DNA from 2 places in the Staphylococcus argenteus genome. Region 2 is predicted to be linked to the other one. Evidence: a T-box and tRNA genes for the amino acid it is inferred to sense, from the RefSeq annotation. Region 2 holds a T-box; the other holds one or more tRNA genes.
What was found. A T-box is a leader RNA that pairs with one kind of tRNA and senses whether it is charged. The one in region 2 lies ahead of SAMSHR1132_RS07805 (valine--tRNA ligase), so its partner is inferred to be a tRNA-Val.
Positions count from the first base shown of each region.

Region 1: it encodes a tRNA-Val, which carries the amino acid that the T-box ahead of SAMSHR1132_RS07805 (valine--tRNA ligase) is inferred to sense. The anticodon was not compared.

Region 1 covers NC_016941.1:2,176,652-2,179,923, forward strand. The annotation lists gene cdaA (diadenylate cyclase CdaA) at 1-423, opposite strand, end outside; gene rocF (arginase) at 611-1,519, opposite strand; tRNA gene SAMSHR1132_RS10610 (tRNA-Lys) at 1,642-1,714, opposite strand; tRNA gene SAMSHR1132_RS10615 (tRNA-Gln) at 1,718-1,792, opposite strand; tRNA gene SAMSHR1132_RS10620 (tRNA-Tyr) at 1,802-1,885, opposite strand; tRNA gene SAMSHR1132_RS10625 (tRNA-Val) at 1,907-1,982, opposite strand; tRNA gene SAMSHR1132_RS10630 (tRNA-Glu) at 1,990-2,061, opposite strand; tRNA gene SAMSHR1132_RS10635 (tRNA-Asn) at 2,063-2,137, opposite strand; rRNA gene rrf (5S ribosomal RNA) at 2,148-2,262, opposite strand; rRNA gene SAMSHR1132_RS10645 (23S ribosomal RNA) at 2,335-3,272, opposite strand, start outside.
Region 2 covers NC_016941.1:1,648,696-1,651,967, reverse strand. The annotation lists gene SAMSHR1132_RS07815 (AbrB family transcriptional regulator) at 1-120, shown strand, start outside; gene SAMSHR1132_RS07810 (DNA-3-methyladenine glycosylase I) at 284-844, opposite strand; T-box leader at 903-1,206, shown strand; gene SAMSHR1132_RS07805 (valine--tRNA ligase) at 1,250-3,272, shown strand, end outside.

The sequences.
Region 1 (3,272 bases), 530 kb from region 2:
TTTTTCAAAGACTATTAAGGCTCCTATACGTCTCTTAGCCATGTATTGCACAGCTTTTGAAACAGACTGAATCAATTTCTCTTCATCTTTACTATACGTATTTGACGTATAACGTTTTAAAAAGCTACCTCTACCTAGTTGTTCTAGTGCACGTCTAATTTCTGGTTGGAATATAACTATTAAAGCCAATACTCCCCATTGAATAACGATATCGAATAATTTAGATGTCGCAGTCAAGTTTAATATCATACTTATCTGTTGGCCTATAACAATTACTAATATCCCTTTAAGTAATTGTATCGCTTTAGTTCCCTTAAAGACTGTAATAAGAAGATAAAGTACATACCAAACAATAAGTAAATCAAGGATACTCGTTACTATTTTTAACGTACTGAGGTTTTGAAAAAAGTTGGAAAAATCCATAACATCTCCTCCGGGTAATATTTTTCCATAATACCCATTATACCAATCATTTACAGCACTGTCATACGAACACATTTTTAAATTGAAAAAATTTATTTTAAAGTTTTTAAGTACCCAATTTCTTTTTAGTGAATTAAAAAAGTAGTGCAAAAAGTTAAAGATACTTTATACACTACAAATCATTTATTTATAATAATGTTTCACCAAAAAATGTTCCAATTAATGAAACTGCCTGCTCTGCAGTATGATTATTGTGATCGATTAGTGGATTGACTTCAACTAAATCCATTGAAGTTACTAATTGTGATTGGTGTAATAACTCCAATGCGAAATGACTTTCTCTATAACTAAGTCCTCCTAAAACTCTTGTTCCTGTACCAGGTGTTTCTAAAGGATCTAGTGCATCAACATCTAATGATAAATGTAAACCATCAATATTACGTGACTTTAAATATGTTAATGTATTTTCAATAACTTCTTTTATACCTAGCTTATCTATATCAGCCATTGTAAAAGTTTTAATGTCATTATCTTTAATAAATTGTCTTTCACCTTTATCTAAATCTCTCATACCAATTAAAACGATATTCTCTGGTTTTACTTTATTTACATTAAACTCTAATAATTCTTTAGGTCCTTCACCCGTTAAAACTCGTAGAGGCATTCCATGAATATTTCCACTTGGAGATTCTTCTGGAATATTCAAATCACCATGAGCGTCATACCAAATCACGCCTAAGTTATTATAATGTTTACTTATCGCCGAGACAGAACCAACTGCAATAGAATGGTCTCCCCCAAGAACAAGCGGGAATCTATGATTTTCAATTGACTCTGAAACTTTTTTATTTAGGTTCTTTGTAACCTCTAAAATTTCGTCATAGTTTCTTAAACCATTTTGTTCACTTTGAAATTTTTCTATATCTAATGATGGTACCTCAATATCCCCTTGATCATAAATCTCTAGATCCAATTGCTTCATGCGCGGAATTAATCCTGCATATCTAATTGCAGTTGGACCTAAGTCAACACCAAGCTTTCTTTGTCCAAATGTTGATGGTACACCAATTATATCTATAGCCTTTGTCTTACTCATAATTGCCCCCCTTTGTTATACATAATTTCAGAATAATGTATGCGCTTACTATAATCAAGCAATACCTCTAACCTAAAAAAGAATAAAAAAGCACTTTCCAAAAAAATGGAAAGTGCAAGTAGTGAGCCATAGAGGATTCGAACCTCTGACCCTCTGATTAAAAGTCAGATGCTCTACCAACTGAGCTAATGGCTCTAATGGCTGGGCTAGCTGGATTCGAACCAACGAGTGACGGAGTCAAAGTCCGTTGCCTTACCGCTTGGCTATAGCCCAATATATAGATGGTGGAGGGGGGCAGATTCGAACTGCCGAACCCGAAGGAGCGGATTTACAGTCCGCCGCGTTTAGCCACTTCGCTACCCCTCCAGCTTATTCAATTAATCAAAATGGTGGAGAATGACGGGTTCGAACCGCCGACCCTCTGCTTGTAAGGCAGATGCTCTCCCAGCTGAGCTAATTCTCCAAAATAATGACTCCTACGGGACTCGAACCCGTGTTACCGCCGTGAAAGGGCGGTGTCTTAACCGCTTGACCAAGGAGCCATGGCTCCACAGGTAGGACTCGAACCTACGACCGATCGGTTAACAGCCGATAGCTCTACCACTGAGCTACTGTGGAATAATATATAGCCTGGCAACGTTCTACTCTAGCGGAACGTAAGTCCAACTACCATCGACGCTAAGGAGCTTAACTTCTGTGTTCGGCATGGGAACAGGTGTGACCTCCTTGCTATAGTCACCAGACATATGAACGTAGTTTATACATTCAAAACTAGATAGTAAGTAAAAGTGATTTTGCTTCGCAAAACATTTATTTTGATTAAGTCTTCGATCGATTAGTATTCGTCAGCTCCACATGTCACCATGCTTCCACCTCGAACCTATTAACCTCATCATCTTTGAGGGATCTTATAACCGAAGTTGGGAAATCTCATCTTGAGGGGGGCTTCATGCTTAGATGCTTTCAGCACTTATCCCGTCCACACATAGCTACCCAGCTATGCCGTTGGCACGACAACTGGTACACCAGAGGTATGTCCATCCCGGTCCTCTCGTACTAAGGACAGCTCCTCTCAAATTTCCTACGCCCACGACGGATAGGGACCGAACTGTCTCACGACGTTCTGAACCCAGCTCGCGTACCGCTTTAATGGGCGAACAGCCCAACCCTTGGGACCGACTACAGCCCCAGGATGCGATGAGCCGACATCGAGGTGCCAAACCTCCCCGTCGATGTGAACTCTTGGGGGAGATAAGCCTGTTATCCCCGGGGTAGCTTTTATCCGTTGAGCGATGGCCCTTCCATGCGGAACCACCGGATCACTAAGTCCGTCTTTCGACCCTGCTCGACTTGTAGGTCTCGCAGTCAAGCTCCCTTATGCCTTTACACTCTATGAATGATTTCCAACCATTCTGAGGGAACCTTTGAGCGCCTCCGTTACCTTTTAGGAGGCGACCGCCCCAGTCAAACTGCCCGCCTGACACTGTCTCCCACCACGATAAGTGGTGCGGGTTAGAAAGCCAACACAGCTAGGGTAGTATCCCACCAGCGCCTCCACGTAAGCTAGCGCTCACGTTTCAAAGGCTCCTACCTATCCTGTACAAGCTGTGCCGAATTTCAATATCAGGCTACAGTAAAGCTCCACGGGGTCTTTCCGTCCTGTCGCGGGTAACCTGCATCTTCACAGGTACTATGATTTCACCGAGTCTCTCGTTGAGACAGTGCCCAAATCGTTACGCCTTTCGTGCGGGTC
Region 2 (3,272 bases):
GATGCAGATGTTGCTATGATTACTAGCTATCATATATTTAGAATCTTTTTCATAATCTTTATCATCGCACCTTCGATAAACTATTTTTTAAAATATCGGTCGAAGAAAAATAAGGATTAGCTTGTTGGCAATATATAACTATAATAATGAAAGTAAGTTAATCTCGTTAGGGGAGATAATTTTCTGCTATTTTTATAACATACTTAATGGAAAGCAAATAAAACGAGACAGTCTATTAGTTAACATAGAATCTGTCTCGTTTGTTTTATGATGCTATAGCATATTAATTATGTTTAGGCTTTGATGGACAATCTTTTAAATGTGCATCGTATAGTCCCGCTGCTTCTAAAAATGAAAATACGGTTACAGGACCCAAAAATTTAAAACCGTATTTTTTCAAATCTTTTGAAAGTTGTGTAGCAGTCTCATCAACTGTTATTCGCTCAGATGAATGAATGTATTGTAAATCTTTAGGCTTACCATTGACGTAAGACCATAAAAATTTGCTAAAACTACCATATTCTTGTTCAATTTGTAAGTAGCCTTGAGCCTGACTAACTATGGCTTCCAGTTTTTTACGGTGATGGACAATATTTGGAAATGTCATTAATCTGTCGATATCTTTCTCAGTCATTTGTGCTACCTTATCTGGTTCGAAATCATAAAAAGCAGTCTCATAAGCTTCTTTCTTTTTTAAAATGGTTAACCAAGACAAACCAGCGTGCTGTGATTCTAATGCTAAAAGTTTAAACAGCTCTTTACTATCATATAAAGGTTGTCCCCATACATCATCGTGATAGTTTAAGTAAACTGGATCCTTTGTTCCAAATGCGCATTCATTCATAATTATTCCCACCAATACATTGACTTATTTTGACAATCATTATACTATAAGTTAAGAGTTTAATATATAAATTGGGAAGAGTAAGTTCAAATTGTTTTAAAGAGAGCATGTGGTTTGGTGTGAATATGCAAATGATTTTTACTGAAGGTAGCCCACAGAGTATCTTAGTTGAACATGATTGATAGAGTAGGCTAAGACGTGTTTGAGCGTTAATCATAATCTAGAGTGCTTGAAGAGATAGCTTATTTCAAATTTCCTGCTGTCAGCGTTAGTATACTAACTTCGATTTAGCTGATAATCAGTGTTTGATTTGTAGCATCCTTCTTGAATATAGGTGGTACCACGGAATATCCGTCCTATTGTTATATAGGATGGGTATTTTTTATTTTTTAGGAGGTATAGCAAATGGAAATGAAACCAAAATATGATCCACGCGAAGTTGAAGCGGGACGTTATGAAGAATGGGTTAAAAATGGTTATTTTAAACCATCGGAAGATAAATCAAAAGAAACATATACAATTGTTATTCCACCACCAAATGTAACTGGTAAATTACATTTAGGTCACGCTTGGGATACAACTTTACAAGATATTATTACGCGTATGAAACGCATGCAAGGGTACGATACTTTATATTTACCTGGTATGGACCATGCTGGAATTGCGACACAAGCAAAAGTTGAAGCAAAATTAAATGAACAAGGTATTACAAGATATGATCTTGGCCGTGAAAAGTTTTTAGAACAAGCTTGGGATTGGAAAGAAGAGTATGCGTCATTTATCCGTGCTCAATGGGCTAAACTAGGTTTAGGCTTAGATTATAGTAGAGAACGTTTTACTTTAGATGAAGGATTAAGTAAAGCGGTTAAAAAGGTTTTTGTTGATTTATACAATAAAGGTATTATTTATCGTGGTGAGCGTATTATAAACTGGGATCCTAAAGCACGCACTGCGTTATCGGATATTGAAGTCATACATGAAGATGTACAAGGTGCCTTTTATCATTTTAAATATCCTTATGCTGATGGAGAAGGTTATATCGAAATTGCAACTACAAGACCAGAAACAATGTTAGGCGATACGGCTATAGTTGTTAACCCAAATGATGAACGATATAAAGATGTTATTGGCAAAACTGTTATTTTACCAATTGTAGGCCGTGAGTTACCAATATTAGCAGATGAATACGTTGATATTGATTTTGGTTCTGGTGCGATGAAAGTTACTCCTGCACATGACCCTAATGACTTCGAAATTGGTCAAAGACATCATTTAGAAAATATCATCGTTATGGATGAAAATGGTAAAATGAACGACAAGGCTGGTAAATACGAAGGTTTGGACCGTTTTGATTGTCGTAAACAGTTAGTTGAAGATTTAAAAGAACAAGATTTAGTTATCAAAATTGAAGACCATGTTCATTCGGTTGGTCATTCAGAACGTTCAGGCGCAGTAGTTGAACCATATTTATCAACACAATGGTTTGTACGTATGGATGGTTTGGCAAAACGTTCATTAGATAATCAAAAAACAGATGATCGTATAGATTTTTATCCACAACGATTTGAACATACATTTAATCAATGGATGGAAAATATTAGAGACTGGACGATATCAAGACAATTATGGTGGGGTCATCAAATTCCAGCTTGGTATCATAAAGAAACTGGTGAAATCTATGTTGGTGAAGAAGCGCCTACTGATATTGAAAACTGGCAACAAGATGAAGATGTATTAGATACATGGTTCTCAAGTGCGTTATGGCCATTTTCAACATTGGGTTGGCCGGACCTTGATAGTGAAGACTTCAAGCGCTACTATCCAACGAATGCATTAGTTACAGGTTATGATATTATCTTTTTCTGGGTAGCACGTATGATTTTCCAAGGATTAGAATTTACGGATCGTCGCCCATTCAATGACGTATTATTACATGGATTAGTTCGAGCTGAAGATGGACGCAAAATGAGTAAATCTTTAGGTAATGGTGTTGATCCAATGGACGTTATTGATGAATATGGTGCGGATAGTTTAAGATACTTCTTAGCGACAGGTTCATCTCCAGGCCATGATTTAAGATATTCTACTGAAAAAGTTGAATCAGTGTGGAACTTTATCAATAAAATTTGGAATGGCGCACGTTTCAGTTTAATGAATATTGGTGAAGACTTTAAAGTAGAGGATATTGATTTAACTGGCAACTTATCATTAGCAGATAAATGGATTTTGACACGTTTAAATGAAACAATTGCAACAGTTACAGATTTAAGTGACAAATATGAATTTGGCGAAGTTGGAAGAGCATTATACAATTTCATTTGGGACGATTTCTGTGATTGGTATATTGAAATGAGTAAGATTCCGATGAATGGTACAGACGAAGAACAAAAGCAAGTAACTCGTTCTGTATTAAGTTATACTTTAGATA